3 regions of the Bacillus sp. FSL K6-0138 genome follow, and region 3 is predicted to be linked to each of the others. Evidence: riboswitches for the same ligand, from Rfam matches in the RefSeq annotation. Region 3 holds a riboswitch; each other region holds the start of a gene.

Region 1 (7,735 bases), 2.1 Mb from region 3:
CAACGGCCCAGTCATGCATTTCATTTTTCAGCCAGTGGCGGATCGGCACAGGGAAGCCCAGCTTTTTGCGGTTTAGCACGTGTTCAGGAACGATGCCTTCAGCCGCTTTTCTAAGCAGATACTTTGTCGTGCCGTTTTTCGTTTTGAGCTCTTCCGGAATTTTGGAAGCCGCTTCAAAGACGACTTTATCCAAGAACGGAACCCGGAGTTCAAGGGAATTGGCCATCGTCATTTTATCGGCTTTCAGCAAAATATCGCCGCGCAGCCACGTATGAATGTCGACATACTGCATTTTATTGATGTCGCTGTAAGACTTGCTTTCTTCAAAAAACGGCTTTGTCACATCACGGTATGTGATATGTTCGTCATATTGGCGAAGAAGCTTCGATTTCATGCCTTCTTCGAAAATCTTCGCATTGCCGATATATCTCTCTTCAAGAGGCGTGCATCCCCTCATTAAGAAGCTTTTCCCTTTCATGCCCTCAGGCATCGCGGACGCCACATAGAGAAGCATCTTTTTCAAAGGAGACGGAATCCGTTCGAACGGCTTTAATGACAGAGGCTCGCGGTAAATGTTATATCCGCCGAAAAGCTCATCAGCCCCTTCTCCGGACAAGACGACCGTCACTTGTTTTTTCGCTTCCTTAGCGACAAAATACAAAGGAATCGCCGCAGGATCTGCAAGCGGGTCATCCAAATGCCAGACGATCTTCGGAAGCTCGTTCATGTACTCTTCAGGCGAAATGACCGTGCTGAAGTTTTCCAGACCGAGCTTTTCGGCGGTCTCTTTCGCCACGTCGACTTCACTGAAGCCTTCATGTTCAAAACCGACCGAGAACGTTTTTAAATTTGGATGAAATTGCTTGGCAACGGACACGATAAAGGAAGAATCGATACCGCCTGAAAGGAATGAACCGACAGGCACGTCGCTTCTCATATGTACTTTCACGGAATCAAAAATGGCGTCCCTTACCTCTTGGACAAGCTTGTCCTCGTCCGTCTGCACAGGCTTAAATTGGACTTTCCAGTACGTTTTAAATTGAATGTCTTCATTCGGCCGGATCGTAAACTGCTGGCCCGGCTCCACTTTCTGCACCTTTTGATCAAGCGTTTCAGGTTCAGGAACAAATTGGAATGAAGCATACTGCTGAAGCGCCTTTTCATTAAATTCCACATCGGCGCTGACAGGCATCAGGCTTTTTCTCTCTGATGCGAAGTAGACATGTCCGTCCGTTTTCGTAAAATAGAGCGGTTTGATTCCAAACGGATCGCGCGCGCCGTACAGAAGCTGCTCTTGTTTATCCCAGATCAAAAATGCGAACATTCCCCGCAGCTTTGCTGCCGCTTCTTGTTTGTAATGGCGGTATGTCGCAAGAAGAACTTCCGTATCGGAATCAGTCTTAAATTCATAGCCTTTTGAGATCAGTTCTTCCTTAAGCTCTATATAGTTATAGATTTCTCCGTTAAAAATAATCCAGTATGAATCATCTTCATATGACAGAGGCTGTCCCCCGTTTTCCACATCGATGATGCTCAGTCTTCTAAATCCGAAGCCTACATGTTCATCATGATAATACCCATCATCGTCCGGACCGCGGTGTACAATCATTTCGTTCATTTGCTTAATTAATTCTTCCTGGGCTGCTGTCTCGGATGATGGGCGATGATTGAATACCCCTACAAATCCACACATAGTATTGCCTCCGATTGTTTAAGATTTCGAAGCAGACTGTATCTGCTGCTTTATTAGACATGTGTTTAAAGAAAAACGTTTCAAAAAACCTGAAAAATGTTCACATTAGAATCCTTGTTTTCTAACAAAAAACGATAGTCAATCTGGATATTTTTCAAGTTTCAAAACCCGCTTATTTTTGCCATCAAAAACAAAGCCGCTTGTGTAAGCGGCTATGCGATTATTCCCCTAACGCCTCTTTGCGCAATTGATCTGCTTTATCTGTGCGCTCCCAAGGCAGATCAAGATCAGGGCGTCCAAAATGTCCGTAAGCTGCCGTTTGTTTATAGATCGGACGGCGCAAGTCAAGCATTTTGATAATGCCGGCAGGTCTCAAATCAAAGTTTTTGCGAACCACGTCGATCAATTTCTCTTCGCTGGCTTTGCCGGTGCCGAACGTATTGACTGAAATGGATACAGGCTGTGCGACGCCGATCGCATAAGCAAGCTGCACTTCGCATGAATCAGCAAGCCCTGCTGCCACGATGTTTTTCGCCACATATCTCGCTGCATAAGCCGCGGATCTGTCGACTTTGGTCGCGTCTTTTCCGGAGAACGCTCCGCCGCCGTGGCGCGCGTATCCGCCGTATGTGTCAACAATGATTTTTCGTCCTGTCAAGCCTGCGTCGCCTTGCGGTCCTCCGATGACAAAGCGGCCTGTCGGGTTAATAAAATATTTTGTGTTTTCATCGATCAGGTCTTGCGGAACAACCGGGTTAATCACATGTTCTTTCAGATTGCGCTGAATCTGTTCCAGCGAAATTTCCGGATGGTGCTGCGTAGAAATAACGATCGTATCGATGCGGACCGGTTTGTTATTCTCATCATATTCGACGGTCACCTGCGTCTTTCCGTCCGGGCGCAAGTATGGAAGAATTTCCTCTTTGCGAACTTCGGTCAAACGGCGGGACAGTTTGTGAGCAAGAGAAATCGGCAGAGGCATGAGCTCTTTTGTTTCATTGCACGCAAAACCGAACATCAGGCCTTGGTCACCGGCTCCGATCGCTTCGATTTCAGCGTCGCTCATCGCTCCTTCACGTGCTTCAAGCGCCTGGTCAACCCCCATCGCAATATCCGGAGACTGCTCATCTATCGACGTCAACACCGCGCACGTTTCTGCGTCAAAGCCGTATTTTGCGCGCGTGTATCCAATTTCTTTAATCGTTTCACGAACCGTTTTCGGGATATCCACGTACGTGGATGTCGTGATTTCACCGCTTACCAGCACCAAGCCGGTCGTCACAGATGTTTCGCATGCAACGCGGGCATTCGGATCTTTCTTTAAAATTTCGTCTAATATACTATCCGAAATCTGATCGCAAATTTTGTCCGGATGTCCCTCCGTAACTGACTCTGATGTAAATAACCGACGATTTTTGCTCATGTATGTTTCCTCCTGTATATGAAGATCAGCCGTGATCTTAAGGTATGATACGGAACTCGTCTCTCTTAATTATATGACGATACTCGGGCTTCATACTCTCTCGTCTGAAAGGCTTCGCTAATCGGGACGCCAAGCCGTCTATGGAAAGAGGCTTTTCCAGCGTCTCCTATTGCCCGGATACTCGGCCAAAACCTTTCACTTTTATGTGAAAAACGCCCAGTACCTTCCTCCTGAAGGCATGATTTTTTATGCAATAAAAAAACCTTTTCCTGTTCGCTGAGGAAAGGGTCTGGTAGTGCGTGCCTTTCACTCTTATCGCTCAAGGTATGTCAAAACCTTGCATCAGGTTAGCACCGTAGTTGTCTCGAAACTGTGATGATGAAGAGAAACCGGTTGCTGGGCTTCATTGGGCCTGTCCCTCCGCCAGCTCGGGATAAGAGTATCCGCTCAATGAAATATCTTATCTTAAAATGACTTGTCATGTCAATATAAGCAGAAATAAATTTGCACACCGTACATAAAGAAAAAACCCGCACGAAATTTGATAAACAGTATAGACTATAAGAACAAATGTGTTATACTAATTCTACATTAATGTTATACACATTAAATAACACGCAAAGGAAGGTTTTTTATGAACTCTGTAGATGCAACGAACGATTTGCAAACGTTATTGTCAGGCAAAAACGTTCAATTTAATTTATCCGTTCCCCATTTGGTTGAAAAGGTTCTTGAGCGGAAAGAGGGAATTTTGACATCATCCGGAGCCGTGCGCGCGACGACCGGTACATATACCGGCCGCTCTCCGAAAGACAAATTCATCGTAGAAGAAAAAAGCACAAAAGAGAAGATCGACTGGGGCGCGGTGAATCAGCCGATTTCGGAAGAAGCTTTTGACCGCCTTTACACAAAAGTCGTCAGCTATTTAAAGGAGCGCGAGGAACTGTTTGTATTTGAGGGGTTTGCGGGTGCAGACGAAAAATACCGGCTTCCGATTACTGTCGTCAACGAATTTGCGTGGCATAACCTGTTCGCAAGACAGCTGTTCATCAGACCTGACGGCCGCTCCCGGCAAGCGGCTGAAGAGCCTTTTACGATTCTTTCGGCGCCGAATTTCAAAGCCGATCCGCTGATCGACGGCACCAAATCGGAAACGTTCATCATCGTATCGTTTGAAAAGCGCACCATCTTAATCGGGGGCACAGAATACGCCGGAGAAATGAAAAAATCGATTTTCTCCATTATGAACTACCTTCTTCCCGAACGAAACATTTTGCCGATGCACTGTTCTGCCAACATTGGCGAAGAAGGCGGCACAGCCCTCTTCTTCGGCTTATCCGGGACGGGAAAAACGACGCTGTCCGCAGATCCGAACCGCAGGCTGATCGGAGACGATGAACACGGCTGGTCAAGTACGGGAATCTTCAATATTGAAGGCGGCTGCTATGCAAAATGCATACATTTAAGCGAAGAAAAAGAGCCGCAGATTTACCGGGCGATCCGCTTCGGCTCCGTCCTGGAAAATGTCGTTGTTGACGATGCGACCGGGGAGCCGGACTATGATGATGCATTTTATACGGAAAACACGAGAGCGGCCTATCCGATAGATGCGATCGATAACATCGTACTGCCAAGTATTGCAGGACATCCGCAGACGATTGTATTTTTAACGGCAGATGCGTTCGGCGTGCTGCCTCCGATCAGCAAGCTGACGAAAGAGCAGGCGATGTACCATTTCTTGAGCGGATATACGAGCAAGCTTGCCGGAACAGAACGCGGCATCACCTCTCCTGAAGCGACCTTCTCAACGTGCTTCGGTTCGCCGTTCCTTCCGCTTCCTGCTCACGTTTACGCGGAAATGCTCGGCAAGAAAATTGACGAACACGGTGTCAGCGTGTTCCTTGTCAACACAGGATGGACCGGCGGAGGCTACGGAGTCGGGAAAAGAATGAGCCTGGCTTACACGAGGGCAATGGTGCGCGCGGCAATCGAAGGGGATTTGGACAACGCCGAGATGAGAACGGACCGGATTTTCGGCCTGCATACGCCGATCCACGTTCCAGGCGTTCCTGACCAGGTGCTCGATCCGGCGAAGACGTGGGCGGATGAAAAGGAGTACGAAGAAAAAGCGAGCCAGTTGGCAAATGAGTTCAAAAAGAACTTCAAAAAGTTTTCCAATACGGGAGACCTCGAAAAAACGGGAGGCCCTCTAGTTTAACGATAAAGCCAAGGTCGCGGACAGCGCCTTGGCTTTTATGTTTAATTCGTCGAGTTTAAAGAAACGAGTCTATATGTTAAATGAGTGCGCCCTTCCGACCATTCCAGGCGCTCCGCATGGGCGGTTCCCGTCACATCGCCGTTCTTCGTCTTTTTGACTTCTATCGGCACATGAAGAGGGTAAACACGATAGCCTTCTTTTTCAAGTGTAAATACATTTTCCTCTACCCGCGTTTCTTTTCCTTTCGTGACGATCATCGTATTAAATTCAACAGGCATTCCCATCAGAAAATCCCCCTCCTTTTTATCTGTCAGCATTAGTTTACCATAACTTGTCCATTACCTGCTTTTCATCCATTGCGCAAGGTCCCTTACAATCCGCCTGTTCTCCTTGGGGGGAAAGTAATGGGTGAACTGATTGAAATACCATGTTTCGACCGGCTTTTTTTGACTGATCAATTCCCGTTCGAGGTGTCTCGCGTGCTCAATCGAAACATTCTCATCCTTTGCACCGTGGATGAGCAGCACCGGCGCTTCGATGCTGCCGATTTTGTCAAACGGCGTCCTCCGCCCGTACGCTTCCGGCACTTTCTCCGGCGTACCTCCAATGACCCGTTTCATCATTCTCCGCAGGTCTTTGCGCTCGCGGTAAGTCAAGGCCATATCGCTGACCCCTCCCCAGGAAACGAATGAAGCGGCGGCAGATCCCATTTCTATCGCCGTTAAAATGCCCATGATCCCGCCTCTTGAAAACCCGAAAATGTGAACCCGCCGATCGTTCACAAGCTCGTGGTTCTGAAGAAGGCGAAAAGCGGCAAATGCATCTTCTCTATCGTCTCCGGCAAAATCTTCATTGCCCTCACCGCCCTGGTTTCCTCTGTAGTACGGCGCAAAAACGACAAACCCTTGCGAAGCAAATTGGACGATTCGTCCGGGCCTGACCATCCCGACATTTTTGATCCCGCCCCGCAAATACAAAAATCCGTCATAGCGGCCGGGAGCAGCCGGTTCAGCCAGCAGCCCCTTGACCTTGAGCCCCTGCGACAAATAGGTGACGGAAAACAGGCGAATCCGTTTATTCGGAGACGGGAACCTCCTTTTTTCTATCCACATGTATGGCTCACCTCTGATAATCCGCAGTCGTCCCTCACACCTGTTTTGCATTTAACATAAACTATTTTATGCCGAAAGCAACCGAAATTAAAGGAGGGAAATCGGTTTGAAGCGTTTCTTTTTTAACATATTATCCTTCACCCTGATGCTGTTTATCCTCGCTTCCTGCAGCGGAGTCAAAACCGAAAAAGTCCGGCTTGCGGAAGTGACCCGTTCCGTTTTCTACACGCCTTTATATATCGCCATCTCCGAAGGTTTTTTTAAGGAAGAGGGTTTGGATGTCGAACTGAAAACGACGTGGGGCGGCGATAAAACGATGACGGCCCTCTTGTCGAACGGCGCCGATATCGCGCTTGTCGGCTCTGAAACTTCCATTTATGTCAATGCCCAAGGCGCAAGCGACCCCGCCGTCAATTTTGCCCAGCTAACCCAAACGGACGGAACGTTCCTCGTCGCCCGCAAAAAAGCGGATAACTTTAGCTGGAAAGAGCTGAAAGGAAAAACCTTTCTCGGACAGCGCAAAGGCGGAATGCCCCAAATGGCCGGAGAGTTTGTCTTAAAACAGAAGGGCATTGACCCGAAACATGATATCGATTTAATCCAAACGATTGATTTTGCGAATATTCCAAACAGCTTCGCTTCCGGAACAGGTGACTACGTTCAGCTTTTCGAACCCCAGGCCTCCATTTTTGAAAAAGAAGGCATCGGCCGCATTGTCGCCTCCTTCGGCAAAGAATCGGGCCGCATTCCCTATACGACATTTATGGCAAAACAAAGCTATTTAAAGAAAAACGAAAAAACGGCGGAAAAATTCACCCGGGCGATCTACAAAGCGCAGCAATGGGTCGGGTCGCACTCTTCAAAAGAAGCCGCGCAGAGCATCCAGGACCAGTTTTTTAAAGATACGGAACCTTCGATCCTTGAATCGTCGATCGAACGGTATAAACAGCAAAAGTCCTTTGCACACGATCCGATTTTGGATGAAATGGAATGGAATCAGCTTCAAACCATTATGGATGAAGCCGGCGAACTGCCAAAACGCACCTCCCATCACGAACTGGTCAATACAAAGATCGCCGAAAAGGTCACAAAAAATCACTAGGAGGTGGCCGCATTGTCTTTTTTGCAAGTTCAGGACGTCACACATACTTATTTTTCCCTGAAAGAAAAAACGGCAGCGCTCGAAAATATCAGCTTTGAAGCGGAAAAGGGCGAATTCGTTTCCTTTCTCGGCCCGAGCGGCTGCGGCAAAACGACGCTGCTGTCAATCATCGCAGGCATCGTGTCTC
Region 2 (7,735 bases), 210 kb from region 3:
ATTGCGCCTGAAATGTTTTTAATTTTAAATGCCAGCTGAATAAAAATTCGTACGCTTCAAGCATGCGTTTTGCTTCAAAAGCCGTTTTTCCCCAGACGGTAATGCCGTGGCTGCGGATCAGGACGGCGCCCGCGTCTTTTGAAAGATGCGCGGCAAAGTCAGCCGCCAGATCCGGGATATGGGCGGTGTTTTCAATAATCGGCACGGTGACCTCCGCGTTTTCCTCCCAGTATCCGAGGGCTTTAATGATTTCCTGCCCTTTAAAGCTCACCTCTTTTTGCTCTCTATAAATCTCTGAAATCACGTTGTTGTCGATCGTATGGACGTGAAGACAGCAGCCTGCATTCGTTTTGTTGTAGACGTGCGTATGCAGGAGCGTTTCTGCCGACGGTTTAAGCGTATGGCCGCTTACTGCCGGTTTTCCTTCCTCATTTGCCAGCAGAAAATCCTCATCGGTTTCCTTTCGTTTATCCTTTCCGCTCGCTGTAATCAGAAAGCGGAGCGGTTCGTCAGACACCTTGATCGAAAGGTTGCCGCTCGTTGCCGGAAACCAGTCTCTTTCGGCAAGCTCACGTTTTACTTCTGCAAGCTCCTGCCAGCGTTTTTGCACTTGATCCATTCCTCCACCTCCCTTGCGCCCAGAAGCGCCCGCTTCACATCATAGAAATCTGCAAATGCGGCATGATTCAATTGCAGCTTTTCACATTCCTTGAGCAGATAATCCCTCGCGATGCACAAATCGGAGCGTTTTGCAGCTTCTACATCTGTAACCGAATCTCCGATCATTATGATAAAATCGTCTTCTCTTTTTAGCCTGCGGATGATCGAAGGCTTGCAGCAGCCGCATTCGTTGCCGCATTCAGCATCACACGGATGCGGCCATTTCACCGATATATAGCGGCCTCCGAAATCAGCCTGATTGCAGTAGATCCGCTCCTTTCCCACGATGCCTTCAAGCAGCGGATAGACGAAAAAATCCATGCCTCCGCTGACAACATAAAAGGGGAGATCGCATTCGGCAAGGAATGAAACAAATTCTTCAAAGCCCGGGCGGATCTCCGCCTGCTCGAGGATATATGCCGTAATCTCTTCCTTCAGCGCGCTCGGCAAAAGCCGAAACATGCTTCCGACGCCGTCTTTGATCGGCATCTCCTTTGAAAGAACCCCGTCTTTTAAGGCATGCCATTCCTCAGGAGCAAATGCCTTCATAATGCTGATGATATTGTCATTATTCGTAATCGTTCCGTCAAAGTCGCAAATGATCAGGGGCCGTCTCATGCAGATACCTCGACTTTCCCCCATTTTTCAAGGGCGAGCCTTAAATCGGGAGAACGGTTCGCCTTTTCTTCGATAGGCTCGGCTTCAAGAACGGCTTCAATGGCCGCTCTAAACGCCCTTCCCCCGCCGCTTGCTCCGTTCGGATGACCGTGAATGCCGCCTCCCGCGTTTATGATGTGGTCGATGCCGAAATCCTTCATCAAAAGCGGCACCATCCCCGGGTGTATGCCGGCTGACGGGACGGCAAAGGAAGGTTTAAAGACGTCCTCTTTCGTACATTCCTCATGAATGGCGAGGGCTTCGCGCTTTGGAACCGCAACGCTTCCGTACGGTGAAGGAAACAGGCTGAAATCCGCCCCCGCATAGCGGTTCAGCTTTCCGAGGAGAAGCGAATGGGAAAAACCGTAATACGGCGATGATGTAAACGCTCCGCTTACCGCTGGATGCGCCATGATCGGCAGCGGAATATCATCATCCTCCGCGAGGCTTTGCAGCACGTCCAGCCCGTAGGCAAACACGTTAAACAGCAAGGCATCAGCGCCAAGCTCGGCCGCTTTTCTCGCTTTTGCTTTCAGGTCCATCGTCCTCCCCGTCAAATTGACGGCGTAGAGCGTTTTACGGCCTGTTTCTTCATAGGTTTCCTGAAGCACTTTTTTCCCTTCTGCAATCCGCTTTTCAAACGAAGCTTCACCGGTTTCAAAGAAAATTTCATCATCCTTGATCAAGTCGACCCCGCCGAGCGCCTGCTGTCTCAGCTGCTCTTTTATGTCTTCCATGCTGCGGCCGATCACACCCTTGAAAATGCTCATCAGAAGCGGCCTTTCAAATTCGCCTATCTTCTTGCGGATTCCGTAGACCCCGAACCTCGGACCCGGCAGCGTTTGTTTAAAGTCTTCTGAAAATTCAAGATCCGTCAATTTCACTTTTCCGTCAAGGGACAGCTTCCCAAAAACTGTCGTGAGGACGGCCGGGATATCGTGCGTAACATTGATTTCCGGATAAGCGATGGTGACCCGGGCCTGTTGCTCTCCCTTGCTCCCCTCCGTTTTTTCGACCCGGACGACCCGTCCCTTATGCCTTTTTAACTGTTCTTTTTCTAATTGCGGCAAATCCGTCCATGATCCCACGGTCAGGCCGATTGCAATTTCTTCGGCCTTTTTTTCCGGGTCGCTTCCGGGATCAGTCAGGACATATGTTGCCAAAAGTTCGCTCATTCTTTAGCTCCTTCCTGCCTTTCATGCATATAAAAAACCTCTTTAATGCGGCTGCTTTTCGCTTTAAAGAGGTTTCGTTTTCTGCGTGTCGAATCTTATCTCTCAGCGACAGCTGCAAGAATTAGCACCGTGCTTTTAAAAAGTCGGTTGCCGGGCTTCATCGGGCTCGTCCCTCCACCTGCTCTTGATAAGAATATTGATTTTTATAAATTATTTTGAATTATCCCATCGTTTCATGTACTTGTCAATGAGAGACTCCCGATTTTTTGAAAATATTCAGCTCCTCGATCCGGCATGCGGCTTCCCGCAGGCGTTCCTCGCTTGTCAGAAGTCCGACTCTCACATATCCTTCGCCATACGTTCCGAAACCGATGCCGGGCGCTGTGACAACATTGGCTTTTTCAAGAAGCAAATCGGAAAACTCCTCAGACGTAAAGCCTTTCGGAACGGGCATCCATGCAAAAAAAGATCCTTCGGGCGCCACCGCCTCCCAGCCGATGCCGCGAACGGCTTCTATCCAGACGTTCCGCCTTTTTTCGTATCGTTCGTTTAGTTCCCTCACACAGCTCTGATCCGAAAGAAGCGCTGTGGCCGCGGCATCCTGAACCGCTTTAAAGAGGCTTACGTACATGTGATCCTGATAGAGGTTCAGCGCTTCGATCACAGAGGCGTTCCCGGCGGCAAATCCGACTCTCCATCCAGCCATATTGTACGTTTTGGAAAGCGTATAAATTTCGATCCCGGCGTCTTTTGCCCCGTCGGTTTGAAGGAAGCTGACCGGCCTTTTTCCGTCATAGCCGATCGCCCCGTAGGCGAAATCGTGGACAACGCAAATTCCGTGCGCTTTGGCGAGCTTGACCGTTTCTGCAAAAAACGCCGGCGTCGCCTGGGCTCCTGTCGGATTGTTCGGGTAGTTCAAATACATCAGCTTCGCTTTTTCCTTCACGATTGCCGGAATTCGGCCGTAATCAGGCAAAAAACGGTTTTCTTCCAAAAGCGGCATCGTTTCCATCTTCGCTTTCGCGAGCTCAACGCCTGACCAATAATCCGGATATCCCGGATCGGGAACAAGCACCGTGTCCCCCGGATTCAGCAGGCATTGCGGCAGCTCGACAAGCCCGGCTTTTCCCCCGAACAATACAGCGATTTCTTTTTCAGGATCGAGGGTAACGCCGTATTCCTTTTTGTAAAATTCGGCTGCCGCCTCTTTTAGTGAACGGCTGCCACGAAACGACGAATATTTGTGATTTTCGGGATTTCGGACCGCTTTCGTCATGGCATCTACAATGTGAGCCGGTGTCGGCTGATCCGGATTTCCCTGGCCGAGATTGATTACATCGCACCCGGCCGCAATTTTTTCATTCACCTTTTTAACCAAAGAAGCAAAAAACTGCTCCGGAAGCTGCTTCAATACATCAGAAAACTCAAATTTCATTTTTTTCACCCGCTTTGAAAAATTCTTGAAATGATAGTCCATCATCATATATTGTTAAAAGTAAAATGTAAAGTAAAAAATGAGGTGGCTCAAATTGAAATGGACGATCTCCTGCCTGCAATTCAATATATCGTACGGAAATCCTTCCGAAAATTTCAAAAAAGCGAGCCGGCTGATCGAAGCTGAAAGCCGGCGCTCGGACATCGTAATCCTTCCCGAGCTTTGGACGACGGGATATGATTTAAAACGTCTCGACGAAATCGGAGACGATGAAGGAGAGCAGACGAAAAAGTGGCTTCAGCAAACGGCAAAAGCGAACGATGTCCACATCGTGTGCGGCTCTGTCGCGGTTAAGAAAAAAAGCGGCGTGTACAATACGATGTACATCGCGGACAAACACGGACAACTCGTCAAAGAATACAGCAAAGCACACCTTTTTCAGCTCATGGATGAACATCTTTATTTATCTTCCGGATCAGCTGACGGCAGTTTTGAGCTTGAAGGCGTAAAAGCAGCGGGATTCATCTGCTATGACATCCGCTTTCCGGAATGGATCAGGAAGCACACCTCAAAAGGAGCCGGCATCATCTTTGTCTCAGCTGAATGGCCGCTGGCCCGCCTCGATCATTGGCGCGCTCTTTTGGCGGCGAGAGCGATCGAAAACCAGTGCTTTGTCGCAGCCTGCAATCGCTCCGGAAAAGACCCGGCAAACGAATTTGCGGGCCACAGCATGATCATCGACCCGCTCGGACACGTACTCTCAGAAGCCGGACGTGAAGACACGGTGATCAGAGCGGAAATTGATCTTGATGACATTGCAAAAACGAGGGGGCACATTCCGGTTTTCGAAGACATCCGCAAAGATTTATATTAAAAAGTATTGACAAAGAAACCGCGATGCTGGTAACATTTTCAGCAACTGACCGACTGAAATTTTAAAATTTTATATCGATTTCTCTTATCGAGAGTTGGGTGAAGGACTGGCCTAATGACCCCAACAGCAACCGACCGTAATACCATTGTGAAATGGGGCGCAAGTTTTGCGCCGCTAGGGCACGGTGCTAATTCCATCAGATTTGCATTCTGAGAGATAAGAGAGGCAGACACGACGATAAAGCCTCTTTCTCTCACTGAGAAAGAGGCTTTTTATTTTTTGGAGGGAACGAATATGACCGTAACGAAAACCGCTGTATACGAAACATTGACAGAAAGCTCCGCTGCTGCTCTTGCCGTCCGCCTCGGACTGTTTTCAAGCAAAAGCACCTTGACGTGCCGGGAAATCGGGGACGGAAACCTGAATCTTGTCTTCCATGTGTACGATAAAGAGCAGAACAAAGGGCTGATCATCAAACAGGCCGTGCCATATGCAAAGGTCGTCGGCGAAAGCTGGCCGCTGTCGCTCGACAGGGCAAGGATTGAAAGCAGCGCGCTGATCAGGCAGGCTGAACACGCCCCGCATCTTGTGCCGCAGGTTTATTATTCGGACACGGAGCTTGCCGTAACCGTGCTTGAAGACCTTTCAAGCTTGAAAATTGCAAGAAAAGGTCTGATCGAAGGCAAAAACTACCCGAATCTGTCGCGGGATATCGGAGAATTTCTCGGAAAAACCTTGTTTTATTCCTCCGATTATGCGCTCGATCCAGAAGTCAAAAAACGGCTTGCCAAGCAATTTGAAAATCCGGATTTATGCGATATCACGGAAAGCCTCGTGTTCACAGATCCTTTCTTGGATCATGAGACAAACGATTTTGAAGAGGAGCTTCGCGATGATGCGGAAAAGATATGGGCGGATGATGCGCTGAGGCTCGAAGCGGCGGCATTAAAAAAACGTTTCATCACCTCTCATGAAACGCTTATTCACGGTGACTTGCACACGGGCAGCATCTTCGCCGGAGATGCGGAAACAAAGGTAATCGATCCCGAATTTGCCTGTTTCGGGCCGATCGGTTTTGACATCGGACAGTTTATCGCCAACCTCTTGCTAAATGCGCTCGCCCGTGAAGAAGCGGAACGCCGCCCTTTATTCGCCCATGTGGAAACCGTATGGGAGACGTTCAGCAGAACGTTCAGCGAGGCGTGGGAAAAAGACGCCCTCTTCTCATACCGGAATGCGCCGGAATACCTTGAAGACACGCTGAAAAAAGCGTTTGAAGACGCAGCCGGCTTTGCCGGATGCGAAATGATCCGCCGGACGATCGGTCTGGCTCATGTGGCTGATCTTGAAACGATCGTTCCATTCAGCAGGCGGATCAGCCAAAAAAGGCTCGCCTTGAAAATCGGTTCAGCATTAATCAAAAAACGCAAAGAATACCGCACGCCGAAGGACTTGATCAATGCGTTTTTAGAACAAGCTTTTAGGAGTGAATGACATGTCAGAGCAATTCGCTGTGCCCCGCTCTGTGGAGTGGGAAGATACATCAGTCAAAATCTTAAATCAGCAAAAGCTGCCGGAAAAGACGGAATATCTTCATTTAACTACAAAGGAAGACATTTATGATGCGATCAAAACCTTGAAAGTCCGCGGCGCGCCTGCGATCGGAATCACTGCGGCTTTCGGTCTGGCTCTCTCTGCCCAAAGCATCGAAACAGAGGATGTATCCGAATTCCTTCGAGAAGTCAAAAACATAAAAGACAACTTGAACGAGGCAAGGCCGACGGCCGTCAATTTGTCATGGGCGCTCAAGCGGCTTGTGAAAAGCGCGGAAGGAGCGAAATCGGTCAATGAAGCAAAAACCGACCTCGTTCATGAGGCGATTCAGATCCAGATTGAAGATGAAGAAACGTGCCGTCAAATCGGACAAAATGCACTTCAGCTGTTTAAATCGGGCGATAACATCATGACGATCTGCAATGCGGGTTCGATCGCGACAAGCAGATACGGAACAGCGCTTTCCCCATTTTATCTGGCGAAAACAAAAGATCTCGATCTCCACATTTACGCATGCGAAACCCGTCCCGTTTTGCAGGGTGCACGCCTGACGGCATGGGAGCTGATGCAGGGCGGAATAGACGTCACGCTCATTACCGACAGCATGGCTGCCCACACGATGAAAGAAAAAAACATTTCGGCGGTCATCGTCGGAGCCGACAGGATCGCCAAAAACGGAGACACGGCAAACAAAATCGGGACGTACGGTTTGGCGATCTTAGCCAAAGCGTTTCAAATTCCGTTTTTCGTCGCCGCTCCTCTGTCAACCTTCGATCCATCGATATCAACCGGCGACGACATTCCGATTGAAGAACGCGATCCCGATGAAGTCAGACAAATCGCCGGTGCGCAAATCGCTCCGAAAGAGGTGCCCGTATTCAATCCGGCGTTTGATGTCACGCCCCATCATCTTATTTCCGGGATCATCACGGAAAAGGGGATCATCACCGACAGATTCGAAGAGGAAATCGACGCGCTGTTTTCTTCGGCTAAAACCGCTAAAGTCCTTTGATCAGGCTGCTTTAGCGGTTTTTTATCGATTGAATAATATCGTCTTTTTGTTCTTTCGTAAGGACATGCAGTTTGACGAACAATTCAGCGTACACTGCAACTTTTTGCGGGCGGATGAGTTTCATCTATTCGTCCTCCTTTTCACCGCGGCCAACATTTTTAGCTTAATAAAATGATATGTCGCAAGCGAAAAAAAGAAACGGCATGCGCCGATTATTTTCCTTTATACGGAATATTTTCGATCTCAAGCAAAATCGCTTTTTTGTCTGTTTCATTGCCGGCATAGCCGGTCAGCGTGTTGTTTTTTCCGATCACGCGGTGGCAGGGAATGAAAATCGGCAGCGCGTTCTTTTTATTCGCCTGGCCGAT
Region 3 (7,735 bases):
AAACCGAGGTGATGGCCGATGAGCATTTGTTCATTTACATACGGCACAATGTAGGAAAGGTCAATGTTTTTCAAATAATGCCGCTTCAAGTCTTCCGGCTGAAAGACCGGCGCCTCCGGAACGAGCGCCCGTTTTTCAAGCATTTCTATAACGGCCGCCGACGGTTTCTTTTCTGCAACAGCAGCGGGTGCAGCCTGTTCCTTTTTCTCGAGAAACTGCGACGGGTCCTTCCTCAGCTCGTTGGCGAGGGATAAGCCGTCCATGGCGTCCTTTGCGTATAAAACAGGCCCTTTATATTCAGGCGAGATCTTCATATTCGTAAATTTTCTCGAAAGCGCGGCACCGCCGACCAGAATCGGGATGGAAATCTCGGCTTTATCAAGGTCTTGCGCGGTGACGACCATCTGCTGCGCGGATTTGACGAGCAGCCCCGACAAACCGATAATGTCGGGATTTTCTTTGCGGATCGCTTCGATGAGCTCCTGCGGCGTCACTTTAATTCCGAGGTCTACGACTTTGTAGCCGTTGTTGCTTAAAATGATGTCGACCAGGTTTTTGCCGATATCGTGTACATCGCCTTTTACAGTCGCCAGAATGATCTTGCCTTTGCCGCTGTCGTCCTTTTTCTCCATATACTGCTCAAGAAACGAAACGGCGGCTTTCATGACTTCCGCAGACTGAAGCACTTCGGCTACGATCAGTTCATTGTCGTTAAACAGCCGTCCGACCTCTGCCATCCCGTCCATCAGCGGGCCGTTGATGACGTCAAGCGGAGTGTCGTTTTTCGCCAGCGCTTTCTCAAGATCGGGAATGAGGCCTTCTTTCGTTCCTTCGATGACATAACCGGCGAGGCGTTCATCGAGTGAAAGGGATGTCTTCGGCTGTTTGTCCGCTTTTTTCTTTCCCCTGTAAAACTCGGTGAATGCCGCCAGCGTCTTGTCATCGGTATGGAACAGGAGCTTTTCGGCCATTTCGACCTCCTGTTTTGGAATTGAGGCGAAGCGTTCGAGCTTTTCGGTATTGACGATCGCATAATCAAGCCCGGCCTGTGTGGCGTGGTATAAAAAGACGGCATTTAAGATTTCCCTGCCGACTGGAGGGAGGCCGAACGATACGTTGCTGACCCCGAGGATCGTCAAGCATTCGGGCAGCTTGTCTTTGATGAGGCGGATGCCTTCAACCGTTTCTTTCGCAGAGCCGATATACTGTTCATCACCGGTTCCAACGGGAAAGACGAGCGGGTCAAAAATAATGTCGCATGCCGGAACCCCGTATTTTTTCGTGAGCAGCTCATAGGAGCGAACGGCGACGTCCAATTTTTTTTCCGCGGTCACGGCCATTCCTGTTTCATCGATCGTCCCGACGACAAGCGCGCCCCCGAACCGCTTGATGAGCGGAAGGATGTCTGCGAATCGTTCCTCTCCGTCCTCGAGGTTGATCGAGTTGATGATCGCTTTCCCCTGCGAATACTTTAGCGCCTTTTCGATGACCGCTTTATCGGTCGAATCGATCACAAACGGAGCCTTCACTTTTTTCATCGCTTCTTTTAAAAAGCCTTCCATATCCTCCGCTTCATCGCGGTCGGGATCGGCGAGGCAGATGTCGATGACATGCGCCCCGTTTTTCACTTGGGCTCTTGCGATTTCAGCAGCTTCCTCGAATTTTCGTTCGGCGATGAGGCGCTTGAATTTTCGCGAACCGATGACATTTGTCCGCTCCCCGACAAAAAGAGGGCGCATCGATTCCTCATAAATCAAGCCGTCGATTCCTGAGACGGTGTGCGGTCTCGGTCCCGCCGGGAGCTCGCGGGGAGGCAATGAAGCCACTTCATCGGCCAGCGCCTCGATATGGGCCGGCGTCGTTCCGCAGCAGCCGCCGACGATGTTCAGCCAGCCTTCTTCTGCGAAAGCCCTGATTTTTTTCGCCAGTGACTGCGGTGATTCATGATACTGCCCTTCTTCATCGGGCAGGCCGGCATTTGGATAGCAGCTGACTGCCGTCCCGGCAAGGGAGGAGAGGGTCCGGATATGGTCTGTCATAAATTCGGGCCCTGTCGCGCAGTTTAAGCCGACGCTGATCGGCTTCATGTGTTCCAGGGAGATATAAAATGATTCGATATCCTGACCGGCGAGCGTCGTGCCCATCGGCTCGATCGTTCCCGATACCATGAGGGGAAGGGTTTTTTTTGTCTTTTCAAACGCTTGCCTGATGCCGATGAACCCGGCTTTTACGTTCAGCATATCCTGACTCGTTTCAAGGAGCAGAAGGTCGGCGCCGCCCGTGATCAGCGCTCCCGCCTGTTCCTCATAATTGGCGACGAGCTCATCGAACGTCGTGCCGCCGGTAACGGACAGGGTTTTCGTCGTCGGACCCATTGCCCCGGCGACAAACCTTGGCCATTCAGGCGTTGTATATTTTTGAACGGCCGCTTTTGCGAGCCTGACGGACGCCGCATTGATATCAAAAGCGAGATGTCCAAGGCCGTATTCATCAAGAACGAGCCTTGTCGCACCGAATGTATTCGTCTCAATGATATCGGCTTTAGCCGCCAAATAAGCTTCATGAATTCCTTGGATGATGTGCGGCGCTGTCACACTCAAATATTCATTGCATCCTTCATAGGCTTCACCGCCGAAATCGGCGGGTGATAAGTTTGCATTTTGAATCATCGTTCCCATCGCACCGTCAAGAACGAGGATTTTTTTCTTCAGCTGGTCAGTGATGATAGACATTTGTCGTCTCCTTTTCTTTCTGGTGAATGTACGCCGTAAGCTCTGCGGTTAAATCGGACCTCAAGAACGGCGTGATCAGATAAATGCCGTTGAACAAATCGCATGCGGCGTCAAGCAGCGAGCGGGCGATGGCGAGCCCTTCCTCAGCCTGTTTTTGTTTGTCGCTGCCGGCAAGCGCCATCTTTTCGCGGATCGCATCCGACAGTTTGATGCCTGGAATTTCGTTGTGAATAAACTCGGCATTCCGGCTGCTAGTCAGCGGCATGATCCCGATGTAAATCGGGGTTTTGAGATGCTTTGTTTCCTCATGGATCTTGATGAGCTGTTCTTCGGAATAGACGGGTTGGGAAATAAAATAGTCCGCGCCGCAGTCGATCTTTTTCTCAATCCGTCTGACCGCTTTGTCAATATGTCTCACGTTCGGGTTGAAGGCGGCCGCGACGGAGAAGTTTGTTTTCTTGCCGAGCGGCTTTCCCGAGTAGGACAAGCCTTCATTAAATTGTTTGATCAGGCTGATCAAGTCGAATGACGTCAGATCGTAAACAGAAGTCGCTCCAGGAAAATCGCCGATTTTCGAAGGGTCTCCGGTAATCGCCAAAACGTCGGAAAGCCCGAGCGTATCAAGCCCCATTAAATGAGACTGCAGGCCGATCAGGTTGCGGTCCCTGCATGTAATATGGACGAGCGGCCTCATGTCAAGCCTCTTTTTTAAAAGCGCGCCGCAGGCCACATTGCTGATTCTCGGCGTGGCGAGCGAGTTGTCCGCTAACGTGAGTGCATCGATTCCGGCTGACTTTAACTCTTTTGCTGCCCGCAAAAACTTTTCAAAGTTTAATTGTTTAGGAGGGTCCAATTCGACGATAATGGAGCGCTTCTCTTTCGCAAGCTCGTCTAAAGCGGGCTCCGTTCTTTCGTGCTGAACTGCTGCCGCTGCTTTCTCCCTGACTTTGACCCGTTTTTCGGTGACGGGCGGGAGGCCTTTGACAGCTTCAGCCATCGCTCTGATGTGGTTCGGCGTCGTTCCGCAGCAGCCGCCGATGATGCGCGCGCCCTGATTGCGAAACTCAACCGCGCTGTTTCTGAAATATTCATCATCCGTTTCATAGACGAGACGCCCTTCAACAAGAGATGGAATGCTGCTGTTCGGATAGACGGAAAGGTAAGCGTCCTTCAAGAGAGGCACCTCCTCGAGCGCTTTGATCATGTGATAGGGGCCGAGGCGGCAATTGATGCCGACCACATCGGCTCCGAGTCCCGCAAGAAGCGTCAAGCCCTCTGAAAGCGGGGTCCCGTCCTGAAGAACGCCTTCTTCATGCATCGATACGTTTACGATGATCGGAAGGTTCGTTTCTTTTCTGGCAATCTTCAATACTTCGCGTGCTTCCTCTAAGTCGTAATACGTTTCCAGAAGGAGTCCGTCCGGTTCCTCATTCAACAGAAGGTAAAGATGTTCGCGAAAGCTTCTTTTGATGTCATCGAGCGAATACGCGCTTTTATTGAACGTCCGGATGCCGCCGAGCGTTGCGAGAACATAGGCGGAGCCGGCCGCTGAACGGGCGAGGCGGACGGCTTTTTCGTTGATTTGCTTCGTCTCGTCTTCAAGGCCGTATCTGGACAGCTTGATGAAATTTGCACCGTAGGTGTTTGTTTGAATGATGTCGGCGCCTGCCTTGACATATGCTTCATGAATGCGTCTCACTTCATCCGGCTTTGAGACGTTCAGCTCTTCGAAGCAGCGGTCGATCCCGTATGAATAAAGAAGCGTTCCCATTGCGCCGTCGGCTATTAACGTTCTGCTTTTTATATCCTCCAATAAACCCATCGTTTTCCCCCTTGAAATAGTAATAAATAAAAAAAGCCTTCCAAGAAGAAGACTTTTCGTACGCATTCACCTTCTTCTTATCTTCCAAGCAGTCTGCTTGCTGGATTTAGCACCTTGGTCATGAAACAATCATTACACCGGTTGCTGAGGCTTCATCGGGCCAGTCCCTCTGCCTCTCTTGATAAGAACAGCTATTCAATTGTCGGCTGATGCCGCCAAAAAGCGGCTTTTACTCAATTTACCGAAAATCGGGGGAATAATCAACAGTAAATTGAGAATTTATCGAAAATTTATAAATTGAACATCAATCGGAAGATCCGCTTCCCTTACCAAGGCGATGATTTGCTGGAGATCGTCTTTGTTTTTCCCGGTCACCCTGATTTGGTCATCCTGCACTTGCGATTTGACTTTAAGGCCCGATTTTTTGATCAGGGTATTGATTTTCTTTGCGTTTTCTTTGTCGATGCCCTGAACGAGCTTGCCGCGCTGTCTGACCGTTCCGCCTGACGCGTTTTCCAGCTTGGAATACTCGATGTTTTTCGTTGGGACGTTCCGCTTGATCAGCTTGCTGACGAGAACGTCTTTCAGCTGGTTCATTTTGAATTCGTCGTCTGACACGAGCACAAGCTCTTCCCCGTCGAGCGTGATGCTGCTTTTTGAACCTTTGAAATCATAGCGGTTGCCGATCTCTTTCAAAGCGGTTTGGATTGCGTTTTGAACTTCGGGAAGTTCCACCTTTGAAACGATGTCAAATGAGCTTTCTTTAGCCATAAGAAAAAAACCTCCATCCATTTTACTTATGAGTCAATTATAGTAGAATAAGGTGAAACTTCCAATATCGAACGGTTTCGTCTGGCCGTTATCTGGCAATAATTTGAACATTGGAGGAATACGAAAAAGCGAAACAGGCGAGTGAGAAAGGAAGAGCAAGTATGAAACCGGGACAGCAATTAACGTTGAAAATAGATCACAAAGCAGATTACGGATATTTTTTGACCGATGGAGAAACGGTCATCCTTTTGCACAACAGCGAAATCACCGAAAATATTGAAGACAGGGAAGAGGTCGATGTCTTCATATATGTCGACCATGAAGGCCGTCCGGCGGCTACGATGAGAAAGCCGCTGATCAGCGCTGATCAATACGGCTGGGTCGAAGTCGTTGATGCGGTCGATGACATGGGGGTTTTCGTCGATGTCGGGCTGACGAAGGATGCACTGGTGGCAACCGAACATCTGCCGCCTTATTCATCCGTCTGGCCGCAGAAAGGAGACAGGCTCTATTGCATGCTGAAAATCACGAGCCACGGGAGAATGTTTGCCAAACCGGCTCCGGAAGACAGGATGAGCGAGCTGTTTACCGAGGCGTCCCAGGGCCTGATGAATAAAGAGCTGACAGGGACGATCTACCGCTTGATCGCTTCAGGCTCGTTTATGATTTCCGACGGCGGCATCAGAGGCTTCATTCATTCCTCCGAGAGAAAACAAGAGCCGCGGCTGGGAGAAAGGCTCACGGCAAGGGTGATTAAAGTCAAGGATGACGGCTCTGTCAATTTGTCGCTTTTGCCGAGAAAGCAGGATGCCATGTCCGTTGACGCCGAAGAAATTTTGACGTATATGAGGTCGAGAAACGGGGCGATGCCGTTTTGGGATAAAAGCGACCCGGAAGATATTAAAGAACGGTTTAACATGAGTAAAGCAGCGTTTAAAAGAGCGCTCGGCCATCTGATGAAACAGGATAAAATCTATCAGGAAGACGGCTGGACATACGAAAAAAAATAGCAGCTGCAGGCGGCGATTCTTTAGGAAACGCCGCCTGCTCTTTATAAATGATTCGGTTTTTTTGATCCCTGATGTTTTCCGGCTTGCCTGTTCTTTCGGCGAGCCGGTTTTTTTGCTGGTTGACGGCGTTGTGATCAACCGGTTTTTTGTCATCATCTTTTGTCACGTGCAGCACCTCCCGTCATTAGATTGCTCACTGAAATGTAAACTATGTGCGCTATTTTTTCTATGTTTTTGCCGGAGAGTTTATACCTTGAGGAAAAAACGGCATACATATATGAATAATAGAAAAATGCAATAGGAAAGGGAGAAGTGGTATGGGGTTCCCCATTGCAGTTTTTATTCAAAGTGTTTCAGGCGGGGTTGTGAATTTTGGCGGGGCGATTAAAATCAGCCCGATCAATACGTCAAAAACCGTTCAAGGGGCTGGAAGCGGGAATACCGGGCTTACGGCTTCGAACACAGGAGTTTCAGGTGCGGACTCCTTTGATGAAGATGTGCTTGATCAAAATATCGTATAAGGCAGCGGATGGCTCCTTGTCAAAGACAGGAGCCATCGGCCTGTGTCCAAATTCCTGAACATTCACCTTTTTTCTTTTCCCGAAAAAAAGACCGCCACTGTGCCAGGGCCCGCATGCGCGCCGATGGCCGATCCGATCATATGAACTACGATGTCTTTCGGGTGAAACTCGGCTTCGATGAGCCGCTTGATTTCGCCGGCCGTTTCTTCGGCATCCCCGTGGCTGATCCCGATCGTCTGGCTGCTTAGATCACGTCCTCTTTCTTTCATAAGCTCGATCATCCGTTTCAAAAGCTTCTTTTTACCCCTGATTTTTTCTAAAGGGACAAGCTTTCCTCCTTCGACATCAAGCAGCGGTTTGATATTGAGCAATCCCCCGACGAACGCGGATGCTTTGCTGATTCTGCCGCCCCTTGCCAAATAGGTCAAATCGTCGACGGTAAAAATATGTTCAAGATGGTCGCAAAAGTCCTTTACAGACGTTTCGATTTCTTGTATTGTATTGCCGTTAGTTGCGAGTTCAAGCGCATGTTTTACGGCGAGGCCATAGCCCAATGAAGCGCATTTTGAATCGATGATCCGCAAATCAAAATCAGGAAATTCCTCCTTGACCTCGTTTGCTGCCATTACGGCAGTCTGGTATGTGCCGGAAAGCTCAGAGGAAAAAGCGATATATAAAGCGGGCTGATTCTTTTTCGCAAGATTTGTGAACGCGTCTTTCATAAGCTGGAAAGACGGCTGGGAGGTTTTAGGCGCTTTCCCGTTGCGCATGGCCTCATATACAACAAGAGGCTGAATCGTTACGAGATCGTCATACTCTTTGTCGTCAAGAAGCACGCGCAAAGGAATGAAAGTGACGCCGTTGTCATCGTAAAAAGAT

The links. Region 3 has a riboswitch for S-adenosylmethionine ahead of MHB78_RS17600 (bifunctional homocysteine S-methyltransferase/methylenetetrahydrofolate reductase). Riboswitches for the same ligand answer to the same signal wherever they lie in the genome.
Region 1: linked by a shared signal. The riboswitch ahead of metK (methionine adenosyltransferase) and the one ahead of MHB78_RS17600 (bifunctional homocysteine S-methyltransferase/methylenetetrahydrofolate reductase) in region 3 are both predicted to bind S-adenosylmethionine.
Region 2: linked by a shared signal. The riboswitch ahead of mtnW (2,3-diketo-5-methylthiopentyl-1-phosphate enolase) and the one ahead of MHB78_RS17600 (bifunctional homocysteine S-methyltransferase/methylenetetrahydrofolate reductase) in region 3 are both predicted to bind S-adenosylmethionine.

The regions. Positions count from the first base shown of each region.
Region 1 covers NZ_CP150286.1:1,198,629-1,206,363, reverse strand. The annotation lists gene asnB (asparagine synthase (glutamine-hydrolyzing)) at 1-1,693, opposite strand, end outside; gene metK (methionine adenosyltransferase) at 1,914-3,116, opposite strand; SAM riboswitch class I at 3,426-3,556, opposite strand; gene pckA (phosphoenolpyruvate carboxykinase (ATP)) at 3,751-5,334, shown strand; gene MHB78_RS06675 (DUF2584 domain-containing protein) at 5,376-5,618, opposite strand; gene MHB78_RS06670 (prolyl oligopeptidase family serine peptidase) at 5,673-6,446, opposite strand; gene MHB78_RS06665 (ABC transporter substrate-binding protein) at 6,592-7,548, shown strand; gene MHB78_RS06660 (ABC transporter ATP-binding protein) at 7,561-7,735, shown strand, end outside.
Region 2 covers NZ_CP150286.1:3,097,816-3,105,550, forward strand. The annotation lists gene MHB78_RS16435 (methylthioribulose 1-phosphate dehydratase) at 1-619, opposite strand, end outside; gene mtnX (2-hydroxy-3-keto-5-methylthiopentenyl-1-phosphate phosphatase) at 577-1,284, opposite strand; gene mtnW (2,3-diketo-5-methylthiopentyl-1-phosphate enolase) at 1,275-2,492, opposite strand; SAM riboswitch class I at 2,585-2,686, opposite strand; gene MHB78_RS16450 (pyridoxal phosphate-dependent aminotransferase) at 2,737-3,927, opposite strand; gene MHB78_RS16455 (carbon-nitrogen family hydrolase) at 4,022-4,801, shown strand; SAM riboswitch class I at 4,883-5,024, shown strand; gene mtnK (S-methyl-5-thioribose kinase) at 5,096-6,295, shown strand; gene mtnA (S-methyl-5-thioribose-1-phosphate isomerase) at 6,297-7,367, shown strand; gene MHB78_RS16470 (hypothetical protein) at 7,378-7,491, opposite strand; gene MHB78_RS16475 (methylated-DNA--[protein]-cysteine S-methyltransferase) at 7,580-7,735, opposite strand, start outside.
Region 3 covers NZ_CP150286.1:3,305,899-3,313,633, reverse strand. The annotation lists gene metH (methionine synthase) at 1-2,732, opposite strand, end outside; gene MHB78_RS17600 (bifunctional homocysteine S-methyltransferase/methylenetetrahydrofolate reductase) at 2,716-4,554, opposite strand; SAM riboswitch class I at 4,629-4,742, opposite strand; gene MHB78_RS17595 (YajQ family cyclic di-GMP-binding protein) at 4,834-5,325, opposite strand; gene MHB78_RS17590 (S1 RNA-binding domain-containing protein) at 5,487-6,335, shown strand; partial or broken gene MHB78_RS17585 (DUF3941 domain-containing protein) at 6,377-6,501, opposite strand; gene MHB78_RS17580 (spore germination protein) at 6,653-6,856, shown strand; gene MHB78_RS17575 (DegV family protein) at 6,919-7,735, opposite strand, start outside.